DNA from 2 places in the Inquilinus sp. YAF38 genome. Region 1 is predicted to be linked to the other one. Evidence: predicted binding sites of a transcription regulator. Region 1 holds the regulator's gene; the other holds the start of a gene.
What was found. Region 1 encodes HrcA, which represses chaperone genes, less so after heat shock. Its sites were predicted from a motif close to GTTAGCACTCNCCNNNGGNGAGTGCTAAC; they were not measured.

Region 1 (7,350 bases):
GGCGGAGACGGTGATCTCGATCCGGTCCTGATCGTCACGCCGGACCCATTCGGTCTGGCCGGGCTGTCTGTTGAGGCGCAGGAAGCAGACATTGCCCGGCAGCCGGTACAGCACCGGGCCGCCGCCTTCGGGCGCGTAGTCGATCAGCTTCTCGGCATGGGGCAGGGCGGCGACGGTCCGTGAGGCCGTCGCCAGCCCGTCACCGACCTGCGGCAGGCCCGGAACCAGGACAGCGGCGAACGCCGTGAGCAGCGCCAGGAGGCCGAGCATCAACCCTCTCCCGCGTGGTGGGGCCGCAGGATTTCACGGCCCCGGCCGCGGCTCAAGCGCCGCCGCATCCCGGAGGCCTCAGCCCTCGCCGAGCGCCGCCTTCTGGATCGCCGCCAGCTCGGCCGTGCCCCGCTCGGCCAGCACCAGCAGCGCCTCGAACTCGGCCCGGCTGAACGGGGTCTGCTCCGCCGTCGCCTGCACCTCGACCAGCCCGCCCTTGCCGGTGATGACGAAGTTGGCGTCGGCCTGGGCGGTCGAATCCTCGGCGTAGTCGAGGTCCAGCACCGCCTGCCCCTGATGCAGGCCGCAGGAGATGGCGGCGACGCTGTCGGTCAGCGGCAGCGCCTTGATCTTGCGGATCGCCACCAGGTGGCGCAGCGCCAGCACCAGCGCGACATAGCCGCCTGTGATCGCGGCGGTGCGGGTGCCGCCATCGGCCTGCAGCACGTCGCAATCGACCTTGATCTGGATCTCGCCCAGCGCTTTCAGGTCGGTGACGGCGCGCAACGACCGGCCGATCAGGCGCTGAATCTCCTGGGTCCGGCCGGTCTGCTTGCCGCGCGCGGCCTCGCGGTCGGTGCGCTGGTCGGTGGCGCGCGGCAGCATGCCGTACTCCGCCGTGACCCAGCCCTTGCCGCCGTTCTTCAGCCAGGACGGCACCCGGTCGTCGACCGAGGCGGTGCACAGCACATGGGTGTCGCCGAACTTCACCAGGCACGAGCCCTCGGCGTATTTGTTGACGTCGGTCTCGAGGCTGATGGCGCGCAAGGCGTCGATGGCGCGTCCGGACGGTCGCATGAGGTCGCTTTCTGTTCTCGGCGAGGGTCGCGCACGCTATCCTCACGGGTCCTGCCCGTAAAGCCCGGCACGTTGATTCGGGTCAGACGGTCCCTACATAGCGTGGCGACGGCCATGAGCATGCTGAACGAACTCTCGACCCGATCCGGCGGCCAAGCGTTCCGGGACCTCGACGAGCGCTCGCGGGAGATCTTCCGCCAGATCGTCGACGCCTATGTCCAGTCCGGCGAGCCGGTGGGCAGCCGCACCCTGTCGCGCCGGCTCGGCATGTCGCTGTCGCCGGCGACGATCCGCAACGTCATGGCGGATCTCGAGGATGCCGGCCTGCTCTACGCCCCGCACACCTCGGCCGGGCGGATGCCGACCGATGCCGGCCTGCGCCTGTTCGTGCACGGGCTGATGCAGCTCGGCGATGTCGGCGAGAGCGAGCGGGCCTCGATCGACGCGATGTGCGCCCAGGCCGGGCGCGGCGTGTCGGAGATGCTGGAGGAGGCGACCTCGGCCCTGTCCGGCCTGTCCGCCTGCGCCGGTCTCGTCCTGGCGCCGAAGACCGACCGGCCGCTGAAGCATATCGAGTTCGTCAACCTGTCGCCCGGCCGCGCCCTGGTGGTGCTGGTCACCGAGGACGGGATCGTCGAGAACCGGGTGCTGGAGGTGCCGCTGGGCCTGCCGGCCTCGACCTTCGTCCACGTCACCAACTATCTCAACGCCCGCATCGTCGGCCGCACCATCGGCGAAGCCCGGACCGATGTGCTGGGCGAGATCGAGGCGCAGAAGAGCCAGCTCGACAGCCTTGCGGCCAAGGTGGTCTCGGCCGGCCTCGCCACCTGGAGCGGTGGCGGGGGCGGCACGCTGATCGTCAAGGGCCAGTCGCGTCTGCTCAACGACGTCACCGCGCTGGAGGATCTGGAGCGCATCCGCGGCCTGTTCCAGGCGCTGGAGACCAAGGAGGCGCTGCTCAAGATGCTGGACGCGGCCAATGCCGCCGAGGGCGTGCAGATCTTCATCGGCGCCGAGAATGGGCTGTTCAGCCACACCGGCTGCTCGATGATCATCGCCCCGTACAAGGGCGGCGACCAGCGCGTGGTCGGCGCCGTCGGCGTGATCGGGCCGACCCGGCTGAACTATGCGCGCATCATCCCGATGGTGGATTACACCGCGAAGATGATAGGCCGTCTCCTCAGAACCAACGAGACCACGAACCAGGTAGCATGATGCACAACAAGACGATGTCGGCCGAGCACCGCCCCGAGGCGACGGAGCCGGAGACCGGGGCTGCCGGGCCCGAGGTCGAGGGTGTCGCCGACTCCGAGACCGCTGGGGTCACCGACGATGCGGCGCTGGCCGGGGCGCTGGAGCGCATCGCCGAGCTCGAGGCCGAGGCCGCCAAGCTGAAGGACCAGGCGCTGCGCGCTTTGGCGGAGACCGAGAATATCCGCCGCCGGTCGGAGCGCGAGCGCGAGGATACGGCGAAATACGCCATCTCCGGCTTCGCCAAGTCGCTGCTGGACGCTGCCGACAATCTGCGCCGCGCCATCGATGCGGTGCCGGCCGGGGCGGTCGAGGACGATGCGGCGCTGAAGACCCTGGTCGACGGCGTCGCCGCCACCGAGCGCCAGTTGCTGGCCGCGTTCGAACGTCATGGCGTGACCCGGATCGAGCCCGTCGGCGAGACCTTCGACCCGAACTTCCACCAGGCCATGTTCGAGCTGCCGGGCACCGGCAAGCCGGCCGGAACCATCGTCCAGGTGATGCAGCCCGGCTATGTGCTGCAAGGCCGGCTGCTGCGCCCGGCGATGGTCGGCGTGGCCCGGGGCGAATGATGCGCCGCCTCGGCCTGATCGCGGTGCTGCTGTCGGTGGCGGTCGGCGCCGCCGCCTGCGAGCGGTCGGAGAAGCCGGCCAAGGGCGTCTATATGGGAGCCGGCGCCGGCGTGTCCGTGCCGTCCTGACGCATTCACGGATTTGCACGCCCCGGGAATCGGCAGGACATACGTCGAGGTCACAACGCGTTGCCTCTCCCGCTTGCGGGAGAGGCAACGCGAACAACGCTCGACAGATGTGTGAATGTCGGAGCTTGACGCATGGCGGCACCAGCCGCGATGCCGCGGCCGGCGACACGAAACCGTCATCGAGAACAGGTAGCGTCGCCGCTCCCCGCGTGATCGCGGTATTCTGAGGCTCGCTGTTCGAGGCGCGTGTTGATGGCCGGACCGATCTATCGCCACCTGCTGGGCATCGGGATGATCGCCGCCCTGGTGGTCGCGCTGCTGCTGGCGGCCGGCGCCGGCGGGATCGGCGTCTGGCTGGCGGTGATCGGGGTGGCCGTCGTGATCGGCGTCGCCGGGATTTTCGCGTGGCGCCTGCTGCGCGACCTCGACCTGCTGCGCCGCCATATCGAGGCCTCGACCGCCGAGGCGCCCGAGCGGCCGCCGCGGCCTTCGACCGAGATCGGCCAGATCCTGTTCCTGCATCTGCAGCGGCTGCAGCGCCACGCCCGCGGCCGCGAGCGCAGCCTGGCGGTCGAGCTACAGACCGCGTCGGAGATCCTGGAGGCGCAGGACGACCCGATCCTGGTGCTGGCCGGCGATCGCAGCGTGCTGCGCGCCAACGAGGCCGCCGGGCGGTTGTTCGGCGACCGGCTGCTGGGCCGCGACATGGCCGAGGCGATCCGGCATCCGGAGATCGTCGCCGCGGTCGACGCCGTCCTCGCCGGCGGCCCGATCCAGACCGTGGCGCTGAACCTGCCGGTGCCGATCGAGCGCGAATTCGAAGTCCGGATTCAGCGCTTCGAGCGGCGCGGCGATCCCGGCGAGCGCGAATCCGATGACCGGCCGGAGCCGGCGCTGCTGGTCACCCTGTACGATCTCACCGCGACCAAGCGGGTCGAGCAGATGCGGGCCGACTTCGTCGCCAACGCCAGCCACGAACTGCGCACGCCGCTGTCCAGCCTGATGGGCTTCATCGAGACGCTGCGCGGCCCGGCGCGCGACGATACGGCGGCGCGCGAGCGTTTCCTCGGCATCATGCAGCAGCAAGCCGAGCGCATGTCGCGGCTGGTCAACGACCTGTTGTCACTGTCGCGGATCGAGCTGGACGAGCATGTGCCGCCGACCGGACGGGTTGCGGTCGGGCCGCTGCTGCAGTCGGTTGCCGACGCGCTCGAGCTCAAGGCTCAGCGCAAGGCGCAGCGGCTGGAGCTCGACCTGGCGCCCGACCTGCCCCAGGTGGTCGGGGATTCCGATCAGCTGTACCAGGTGTTCCAGAACCTGGTGTCGAATGCGATCAACTACGGCCGCCAGGGTGGCGTGGTCGGTCTGGCGGCGCGGAGCTCGGCCGAAGGCCGGCGGACCAGCCTGGTCGTCAGCATCAGCGACCAGGGCGACGGCATCGCCCGCGAGCACCTGCCGCGGCTGACCGAGCGGTTCTACCGGATCGACCCGGCGCGCAGCCGCGCCGTCGGCGGCACCGGCCTGGGCCTCGCCATCGTCAAGCACATCGTCAGCCGCCATCGCGGTCGGCTGGAGATCGACAGCGAGGTCGGGCGCGGCAGCGTCTTCACCGTTTTTCTGCCGGCCGCCCCAGGCGGCAAGCCGTCCGGCCGGGCCCTTCATAAAACTGTAACCGAACTGTCTTAAAAGCGTCTGCGGCGGTGTCTATAGCCTGCGCTCGGAACGGGGCGCTGGTCGCCTGACCGGGCGAAGCCATCAGGCTCGTCCCACCACCACAGGAGATTCGCGTGAAGCTTTTTTCACGAACCATCCTTCGCAGCGCGGTGCTCGGCGCGGCGGTTGCGCTCGTGGCGGGCGCGTCCCAGGCGGCTGATATTTCCGGCGCCGGCGCCACCTTCCCCTACCCCGTCTACGCCAAATGGGCCGATTCCTATAAGAAGGAAAGCGGCATCGGCCTGAACTACCAGTCGATCGGTTCGGGCGGCGGCATCAAGCAGATCAAGGAAAAGACCGTCACCTTCGGCGCGTCGGACATGCCGCTGAAGCCGGAGGATCTCGACGCCGCCGGCCTCGTGCAGTTCCCGATGATCATGGGCGGCGTCGTGCCGGTCGTGAACATCCCGGGCGTCGCGCCGGGCCAGCTGATCCTCAGCGGCGACCTGATCGCGCAGATCTATCTCGGCGACATCACCGCCTGGAACGACGACAAGATCAAGGCGCTGAACCCGGGCGTCGAGCTGCCGGACACCGCCATCGCCCCGGCCTACCGGTCGGACGGGTCGGGCACCAACTTCCTGTTCACCACCTATCTCTCGTCGGTGAACGCCAAGTTCAAGGACACGGTCGGCGCCAACTCCTCGGTGCAGTGGCCGGCCGGCATCGGCGCCAAGGGCAATGAGGGCGTCGCCAACACCGCCAAGCAGACCGAAGGCGCGATCGGCTATGTCGAATACGCCTACGCCAAGCAGAACAAGCTGACCTACGTCAAGCTGGTCAACAAGGACGGCAAGGCGGTCGACCCGACGATCAAGACCTTCCAGGCCGCGGCCTCGGCCGCCGACTGGGCCAACGCCAAGGGCTACTACGTCATCCTGACCAACGAGCCGGGTGCGGAGAGCTGGCCGATCACCGGCGCCAGCTTCATCCTGATGTACAAGCAGCCGCAGGATCAGGCCGCGTCGGCCACCGCGCTGCAGTTCTTCGCCTGGGCCTACGGCCAGGACAAGCTGGCGGAGGATCTCGACTACGTGCCGATGCCGGACGCGGTGGTCGACATGGTCCACAAGACCTGGGCCGACAGCATCAAGGGCGCCGACGGCAAGCCGGTCTGGACCGCCTCGAAGTGATCGCCGGCAACGGCTGATCGATTGGGCGCCGTGCGAATTTCCGCACGGCGCCGCCTGTTTCCCAGGGCAAGGTGATCGATGGTGGACGCCACCTATCAGAAGATCGGGCCGCGGATCGACGCGCGGACCGCGCAGCGGCAGCGCGCGACAGACACCGGCTTCCGCCTGGTCACGCTGTTCTTCGCCGTGCTGGTGCTGGCGATCCTCGGCGGGGTGATCCTGTCGCTGATCATCGGCGCCATGCCGGCGATTCAAACGTTCGGCTTCGGCTTCGTCTTCAACGAGGTCTGGAACCCGGTGACCGAGAAGTTCGGCGCGCTGGCGCCGATCTACGGCACGCTGATGACCTCGGTGATCGCCATGGTGATCGGCGTCCCGATCAGCTTCGGCATCGCCATCTTCCTGACCGAGCTGTGCCCGCCGGTGCTGAAACGGCCGCTCGGCATCGCCATCGAGCTCCTGGCCGGCATCCCCAGCATCATCTACGGCATCTGGGGCTTCTTCGTGCTGGCGCCGATCCTGCAGCAGACGGTGCAGCCCTTCCTGATCCAGACGCTCGGCAAGCTCCCCTGGATCGGCATCTTCTTTGCCGGCCCGCCCTACGGCATCGGCATCTTCACCGCCGGGCTGATCCTGGCGATCATGGTGCTGCCCTTCATCACCTCGATCATGCGCGACGTGTTCGAGACGGTGCCGCCGCTGCTCAAGGAATCGGCCTACGGCCTGGGTGCCACGACCTGGGAGGTGGTGTGGAAGGTGGTGCTGCCCTACAGCCGCGTCGGCGTGGTCGGCGGCGTCATGCTCGGCCTCGGCCGGGCGCTGGGCGAGACCATGGCGGTGACCTTCGTCATCGGCAACGCCCACCGCATCTCGAACTCGATCCTGGCGCCGGGCACCACCATCTCGGCCTCGATCGCCAATGAGTTCACCGAGGCCGTCGGCGACCTCTACACCTCGTCGCTGATCGCGCTGGGCCTCGTGCTCTTCGTCATCACCTTCATCGTCCTGGCGCTCGCCAAGATCCAGCTGCTGCGGCTGCAGCGCAAGACGGGGGGCTAGGACATGCCGGCTTCATCCGCGCTCTATGCCCGGCGCCGGGTCGTCAACAAGGTGGCGCTCACCATCTCGGTCGGCGCCGCCGCTTTCGGCCTCATGTGGCTGGTCTGGATCCTCGCCACGCTGGTGGCCAACGGCCTCTCCGCCATCACGCCGGCCCTGTTCACGGAATCGACGCCGCCGCCTCCGGGCGAAGGCGGCGGCCTGCTGAACGCGATCTTCGGCAGCCTGGTCATGACCGTGGTCGGCACGCTGATCGGTACTCCGGTCGGCATCCTAGCCGGCACCTACCTGGCCGAGTTCGGCAAGACCAGCAAGCTGGCCGAGGTGATCCGCTTCATCAACGACATCCTCCTCAGCGCGCCGTCGATCGTGATCGGCCTGTTCGTCTACGAGATCATGGTGTCGTCGATGGGCCATTTTTCGGCC
Region 2 (7,350 bases), on a different contig from region 1:
ATCCCGACGGCTATCCGACGGTGGTGGCGGTGCAATATCTCGGCGAGCTGATGGAGCAGCGCACCGGCGGCCGGATCAAGATCCAGGTGTTCAACAACGCCCAGCTCGGTGCCGAGAAGGACACGATCGAGCAGACCCGGTTCGGTGTGATCGACATGAACCGGGTGAACACGGCGCCGTTCAACAACCTGGTGCCGGAGACGCAGGTGCTGGGCCTGCCCTTCCTGTTCCGCTCGGTCGACCACATGCACAAGGTGGTGGACGGCCCGATCGGCGACGAGATCCTGAAGGCGTTCGAGCCGCACGGGCTGGTCGGCCTCGCCTTCTATGATTCCGGCGCCCGGTCCTTCTACACCACCAAGAAGGCGATCCATTCGATCGAGGACATGAAGGGCCTGAAGCTGCGGGTCCAGCAATCCGACCTGTGGATCGCGATGATGCAGGCTTTCGGTGCCAACCCGACGCCGATGGCCTTCGGCGAGGTCTATTCGTCGCTGGAGACCGGCGTCGTCGACGGGGCGGAGAACAACTGGCCGTCCTACGAATCCTCGCGCCATTTCGAGGTGGCGAAGCACTACACCCTGACCGAGCATTCGTTGACTCCCGAGGTGCTGGTGATCTCGAAGATCGCCTGGGACAAGCTGTCGCCCGACGACCAGACGACGCTGCGCCAAGCGGCCAAGGAATCGGTGGTCAAGATGCGCGAGCTGTGGACCGCGCGGGAAAAGGAGTCGGAGGCGAAGGTGCGGGCCGGCGGCGGCGAGATCATCACCGTCGACAAGGCACCTTTCGCGGCCGCGATGGGGCCGGTCTACGACAAGTTCGTCACCACCGACGCGATGAAGTCGCTGGTGGAGCGCATCCGCGCGGTGCAGTGAGGCTGTGCCATCCGGCCGGCCCCGTGATGCGCGGGGCCGGTCCTTTTGTCATGGAGATCGGCCGGAATGGCTTCCATCCTGGCTCTGACCCGCCGGACCCTCGGCGTCCTGTCCACCGGCGCCCTGTGGCTGGCCGGCTTCGGCATGCTGGCGATGACCGTCACCGTGGGCTGGCAGGTCTTCGCCCGCTACGTGCTGAACGACACGCCGAGTTGGGCCGAGCCGCTGACGCTGCAACTGATGGGCTGGTTCATCCTGCTCGGCGCCGCGGTCGGGGTGCGCGAGAGCTTCCATCTCGGGCTCGATTTTCTGCAGCAGGCGCTGCCGGCGGGGGTCAACCGGGCGCTGGAGGCGGTCAACCTGCTGCTCATCCTCGGCTTCGGCGTCGCCATGGTCTGGTATTCGATCCAGTTGGCGATCGGCACCTGGACCGCGACCATCCCGGTGCTCGACCTGCCGGGTGGCTTCGACTTCATTCCCCTGATCGTCGGCGGCGCGCTGATCGCGCTGTTCGCCGCCGAGCGGTTGTTCGAACAGATTGCCGGCGTCGAGCACGAGGCGGCGGTCGAAGGCGTGCAGGAGCTGGCGTGATGGAGCTGTGGGTCCTGTTCGGCGGCTTTACGCTGCTGATGTTCATGGGCATGCCGATCGCCTTCTGCCTCGGCATCTCCTCGCTGGCGACGGTGCTCACCATGGGCCTGCCGCCGGTGGTGGTGTTCCAGCAGATCAATTCCGGCATGAACACCTTCGCCATGATGGCGATCCCGTTCTTCATCTTCGCCGGCGACCTGATGATCCGCGGCGGCATCGCGGCGCGGCTGATCCGCTTCGCCGCCAGCCTGGTCGGCCATATGCGTGGCGGCCTGGGCCAGGTCAATGTCGTCGCCTCGACCCTGTTCGGCGGCATCTCCGGCTCGGCAGTAGCCGACGCCTCGGCGATCGGCGGGCTGATGATCCCGCAGATGGCCGCGCGGGGCTACGCCCGGGACTATGCGGTCAACGTCACCGCCAACTCCGCGATCATCGCGCTGATGATCCCACCGTCGAACAACATGATCCTCTATTCGATCGCGGCGGGCGGCAACGTCTCGATCGCCGACCTGTTCACCGCCGGCATCATCCCCGGCCTGCTGCTGGCGGCGGCGCTGATGGTCACCGCTTATGTCGTCGCCCGCCGGCGCGGCTATCCGTCCGACCCGTTCCCGGGGCTGCGCGCCGTCGGCCGCTACCTGGTCCTGGCGCTGCCCGGCATCCTTCTGATCGGCATCATCTTCGGCGGCGTCCGCTCCGGTGTCTTCACCGCGACCGAAAGCTCCTGCATCGCGGTGATCTACGCCTTCCTGATCGCGCTCCTGGTCTATCGTGAGCTCGACTGGCGCGGCTTCGTCGAGGCGGTGCAGGGGGCGGTGCGCACCACCGCCATGGTGCTGCTGGTGATCGGCACCGCCGGCGCCTTCGGCTGGCTGATGGCGCTCTTGCAGGTGCAGACCGCGACGGTCCAGGCGATCAACGCGATCTCCAGCGACCCCCTGACGGTGCTGCTGCTGATCAATGTGGCGCTGCTGATCCTCGGCACCTTCATGGACATGGCGCCGATGATCATCATCTGCACCCCGGTGCTGCTGCCGGTGGTCAAGGCTTTCGGCATCGACCCGGTGCATTTCGGCGTGATCCTGATCCTCAACGCCGGCATTGGCCTGAACACGCCGCCGGTGGGGTCGGTGCTGTTCGTCAGCTGCGCCGTCGGCAAGATCACGATCCGCGAGGCGATGAAGACGATCTGGCCGTTCTTCGGCGCCTCGATCGCGGTGCTGTTGGCCGTGACCTATATTCCGGCGCTCTCGCTGTGGCTGCCCGCAGTCTTTCGCTGAGGGAAGCCTTTCGTTGAGAGAATCTGCGCACGGGCCTTGACCCGCTTCCGCCGTCCCCTTAAATGCGTAGCACTCACTGGCCGAGAGTGCTAACGACCGGCCGGGGCAGGCCCTGAACGCAAATCTCTGAACGAGAGAGTGGGAGAAAACGATGCAATTCCGTCCCCTGCACGACCGAGTGCTGGTGCGTCGCATCGAGCAGAACGAGAAGACCGCTGGCGGGATCATCATCCCGGACACCGCCAAGGAAAAGCCCCAGGAGGGCGAGGTCATCTCGGTCGGCGCCGGCATCCGCGACGAAGCCGGCAAGCTGCAGCCGCTGGACGTCAAGGCCGGTGACCGCATTCTGTTCGGCAAGTGGTCCGGCACAGAGGTCAAGCTCGACGGTCAGGATCTCCTGATCATGAAGGAGAGCGACATCCTCGGCATCATCACCGTGAAGAAGTCGGCCAAGGCGGCCTGATCCGCCCCGTCGCCTTCACCGGAATTCCAATAGATTAAGGAATAAGAATATGGCAGCGAAGGACGTCAAGTTCTCGCTCGACGCGCGCTCCCGCATGCTGCGCGGCGTCGACATCCTGGCCGATGCGGTCAAGGTCACCCTGGGCCCGAAGGGCCGCAACGTCGTGCTCGACAAGTCGTTCGGCGCACCGCGGATCACCAAGGACGGCGTCACCGTCGCCAAGGAGATCGAGCTCGCCGACAAGTTCGAGAACATGGGCGCACAGATGGTGCGCGAGGTCGCGTCGAAGACCAACGACCTGGCCGGTGACGGCACCACCACGGCGACCGTGCTGGCCCAGTCGATCGTCCGCGAGGGCGTCAAGGCGGTGGCCGCCGGCCTGAACCCGATGGACCTGAAGCGCGGCATCGACAAGGCCGTCGAGGCCGTCGTCGCCGACCTCAAGACCCGGTCGAAGGTCATCAAGACCAACGCCGAAGTCGCCCAGGTCGGCACCATCTCCGCCAATGGCGAGCGCGACATCGGTGAGATGATCGCCAAGGCCATGGAGCGGGTCGGCAACGAGGGCGTGATCACGGTGGAAGAGGCCAAGAGCCTCGACACCGAGCTCGAAGTCGTCGAGGGCATGCAGTTCGACCGCGGCTACCTGTCGCCGTACTTCATCACCAATGCCGAGAAGATGATTGCGGACCTCGAGGCTCCGTACATCCTCCTGCATGAGAAGAAGCTGTCGAACCTGCAGGCCATGCTGCCGGTGCTCGAGGCGGTGGTGCAGTCGGGCAAGCCGCTGCTGATCATCGCCGAGGACGTCGAGGGCGAGGCCCTGGCCACCCTGGTGGTCAACAAGCTGCGCGGCGGCCTGAAGGTCGCGGCGGTCAAGGCCCCGGGCTTCGGCGATCGCCGCAAGGCGATGCTCGAGGACATGGCCATCCTGACCGGCGGCCAGGTGATCTCCGAGGATCTCGGCATCAAGCTCGAGAGCGTCACGCTCGACATGCTGGGCCGGGCCAAGAAGGTCCTGATCGCCAAGGAAGAGACCACGATCGTTGACGGCGCCGGCGCCAAGAAGGACATCGAGGGCCGCTGCAACCAGATCCGGGCGCAGATCGAGGAGACCTCCTCGGACTACGACCGCGAGAAGCTGCAGGAGCGTCTGGCCAAGCTGGCGGGCGGCGTCGCGGTGATCCGCGTCGGCGGCGCCACCGAGATCGAGGTGAAGGAGCGCAAGGATCGCGTCGACGACGCGATGCACGCGACCCGCGCCGCGGTCGAGGAAGGCGTGGTCCCGGGCGGCGGCACGGCCCTGCTCTACGCCTCCAAGGCGCTGGACAAGGTCAAGCATGACAACGACGACGAGCGAGTCGGCATCGACATCGTCCGTCGCGCGCTGCAGGCGCCGGTCCGTCAGATCGTCACCAACGCGGGCGGCGACGCCTCGATCGTTGTCGGCAAGCTGCAGGACAAGAACGACAAGAACTGGGGCTACAACGCCCAGACCAGCGAGTACGGCGACCTGATCAAGGCCGGCGTCATCGACCCGACCAAGGTCGTGCGCGCCGCGCTGCAGAACGCCGCGTCGGTGGCCAGCCTGCTGATTACCACCGAGGCGATGGTGGCCGAGCATGTCGAGAAGAAGCCGGCCGCCTCGGCGCCGGGCGGCGGCATGGGTGGCATGGGCGGTATGGGCGACATGGACTTCTGATCTGCCGATCGGATCGTTCAAACGTCGAATTGTGGAGGGGCGCTCTTCGGAGCGCCCCTTTTTTGCCATAACGACCAGCGATGCAAGACTCGTGGGGCCACTGCAGTCTTTCGATTGCCGGGCCGAGTACCGGCAACTAAATGAATGCAACGGCCCCGGGTTCGACCACCCGGCCGTCCGAGACGGAAGGGAAAATCGCGATGACCGCCTGTTCCAAGAGCGCGCCGTACCACCGCGGGCCGATCGCTCGCGCCGCCCTGGCGGTCGCCTCGATCCTGGTGCTGGCCGCCTGCGTGCCGGCCGGGACGCAGCAGACCGCCAGCCTGCCGGGGCCGGAGCAGCCGGCGCCGCCGCCCGTGTCGCCCTTCGTCCAGGCGATGCGCGACGCCGGCGTCAATGTCGCGATCCCGGCGCGCGGCAAGTTCATCCTGGTGAACATCCCGTCCTATGAGCTGATCGCATTCCAGGACGGCGCCCCGGTGATCCGCAGCAAGGTCGTGGTCGGCGCCCCGGGCACCTCGACGCCCGAGCTGATGTCGAACATGTACGCGATCAAATACAACCCCGACTGGACGCCGACGCCGTCGATCGTCCGCAACGAGGCCAGCGAGTACATCCCGTCGGGGCCGCGCAGCCCGCTCGGCCGGATCAAGCTCGAACTCGACAACGACCAGTCGATCTATCTGCACGACACGCCGCAGAAGAGCTATTTTGGCCGCGACAAGCGGGCGCTGAGCCATGGCTGCGTCCGGGTCCAGCAGGTGCGGGAACTGGCGGCCTGGGCCGACGGCGTCAGCGTCGACGAGATCGACCGCAAGATCCGCACCGGCCGCATGTACAGCGAGCGGTTGCCGGAGGAGATCCCGGTCTATATCGGCTACTACACCCGATTCCCGGACGAATTCGGCCAGCCGGTGGACCACCCGGACGTCTACGCCAACAAGGAAGCGGCGCGGCAGGCCTATCTGACCCGCTCCGCCGGCCGCCGCGCCGCCGCGGCGAAGAAGGCGGCCGAGCCGCCGGCCCAGCCCCCGGCCGAGATCATCCCGGGCCAGACCGTGCCGGGCCAGACCGTGCCCGCGGCGCCGGGCGAGATGCCGCCCGCGACCCCGGTTCAGCCCGCCGCCCCGGCCACCACGGCGCCGGCCGCGCCGGCTGTCCCCGCTGCACCGGTGGAGACCCCAGCGGTTCCTGCCGCCCCCGCGGCCCCGGCCGTGACCGAGCCTGCTGTTCCGGCGGCCCCGGCCACCACCGCTCCAGCCCCGGCGGTTCCCGCGGTCACGCCGCCCCCGGCAACCGTCCCGGCCGCCCCCGCGACCACGACGCCGGCGGCGCCGACCACCAACTGATCACCCGGGCCGGGTTCGCGGATGCGAGCCCGGCCATCGGGCCTCAGCCTGACAGCACGCGCCACACCACCGCCTCGCGCACGGCGCGATCCTCGATCTCGACGCTGGTCGGCACCTGGTGGCGGGCGATCTCCTCCAGCCCGTCCTGCGGCCGGTAGGCGCGGCCGGGGTCGCCCAGCAGCACGGTCTTGCCGGCCCCGGCCAAGACCCGCAGCCAGGGCATCACCCGGTCCGACATCGGCTTCTCGTAGCAGACGTCGCCGGCGCAGACGATGTCGATGCCGTCCAGCGGATCGCCGATGCGGTCGCCGCTGTCGGCCTCGACCGCGCAGCCATTGGCCGCCGCGTTCAGCCGGATCGCCGCCACCGCGATCGGGTCGATCTCCGCTGCCGTCACCGCCGCGGCGCCAGCCCGGGCCGCGGCCAGCGCGACGATGCCGGAGCCGGAGGCGAAGTCGAACACCCGCTTGCCGGCGACGCTGTCCGGATGGTCCAGGATATGCCGTGCCACCGCCTGGCCGCCGACCCAGGCGAAGGCCCAGTAGGGCGGCGGCAGCCCGGTGCGGCGCAGCGACTCCTCGGTTGCCTGCCATAGCGGCGTCACCTCGGTGGCGAGGTGCAGCACCAGCTCGGGCAAGAGCGGCGGTCGGGTCGGCGCCGTGTTGGCGCGGATGAAGGCGTCGATGTCGTCCATGGCGACCTTCCTATCCTGCAGGGCGGCGTTGAGCCATGGCGTCTTGATGTCCGGCGCCGGAATGCGGAAGATTCGGGCAACGGCGACGGCGCAGACCGTCGCCGCAGAGCGAGGAAACGACGAGATGGCGAGCCGCCATGTGCCGGCCCGACCGAAGGACGGTCCGGCCGAAGACGAGATCGGGGAGTGTAGCTCTCCGCCTTGTTACCTGCATGAGATCGACCCGGCCTATGCCGGTCTGGACTCGAAGCCGAAGGCCAAGTCTTCGCCTAAGTCCAAGGCTCCGAAGCGCGACGAGGCCGGGTCATGATCCGGGTCAAGCGCGTCTACGACCCGCCCGAGGAGGGCGACGGCTACCGCATCCTGGTCGACCGGCTGTGGCCGCGCGGCCTG

Region 2: a site for HrcA is predicted at 2,815-2,843, ahead of groES (co-chaperone GroES). Genes of this name have one in related genera too.

Annotation. Positions count from the first base shown of each region.
Region 1 is NZ_JBFRCU010000016.1:15,637-22,986, reverse strand. Features, by position in the region: gene AB4Z01_RS09800 (hypothetical protein) at 1-270, opposite strand, end outside; gene rph (ribonuclease PH) at 349-1,068, opposite strand; gene hrcA (heat-inducible transcriptional repressor HrcA) at 1,183-2,283, shown strand; gene grpE (nucleotide exchange factor GrpE) at 2,280-2,891, shown strand; gene AB4Z01_RS09780 (hypothetical protein) at 2,888-3,019, shown strand; gene AB4Z01_RS09775 (ATP-binding protein) at 3,272-4,705, shown strand; gene pstS (phosphate ABC transporter substrate-binding protein PstS) at 4,807-5,865, shown strand; gene pstC (phosphate ABC transporter permease subunit PstC) at 5,944-6,924, shown strand; gene pstA (phosphate ABC transporter permease PstA) at 6,928-7,350, shown strand, end outside.
Region 2 is NZ_JBFRCU010000021.1:30,481-37,830, reverse strand. Features, by position in the region: gene AB4Z01_RS12115 (TRAP transporter substrate-binding protein) at 1-878, shown strand, start outside; gene AB4Z01_RS12110 (TRAP transporter small permease) at 945-1,469, shown strand; gene AB4Z01_RS12105 (TRAP transporter large permease) at 1,469-2,749, shown strand; gene groES (co-chaperone GroES) at 2,901-3,212, shown strand; gene groL (chaperonin GroEL) at 3,262-4,914, shown strand; gene AB4Z01_RS12090 (L,D-transpeptidase family protein) at 5,115-6,263, shown strand; gene AB4Z01_RS12085 (class I SAM-dependent methyltransferase) at 6,307-6,957, opposite strand; gene AB4Z01_RS12080 (hypothetical protein) at 6,956-7,267, shown strand; gene AB4Z01_RS12075 (DUF488 domain-containing protein) at 7,264-7,350, shown strand, end outside.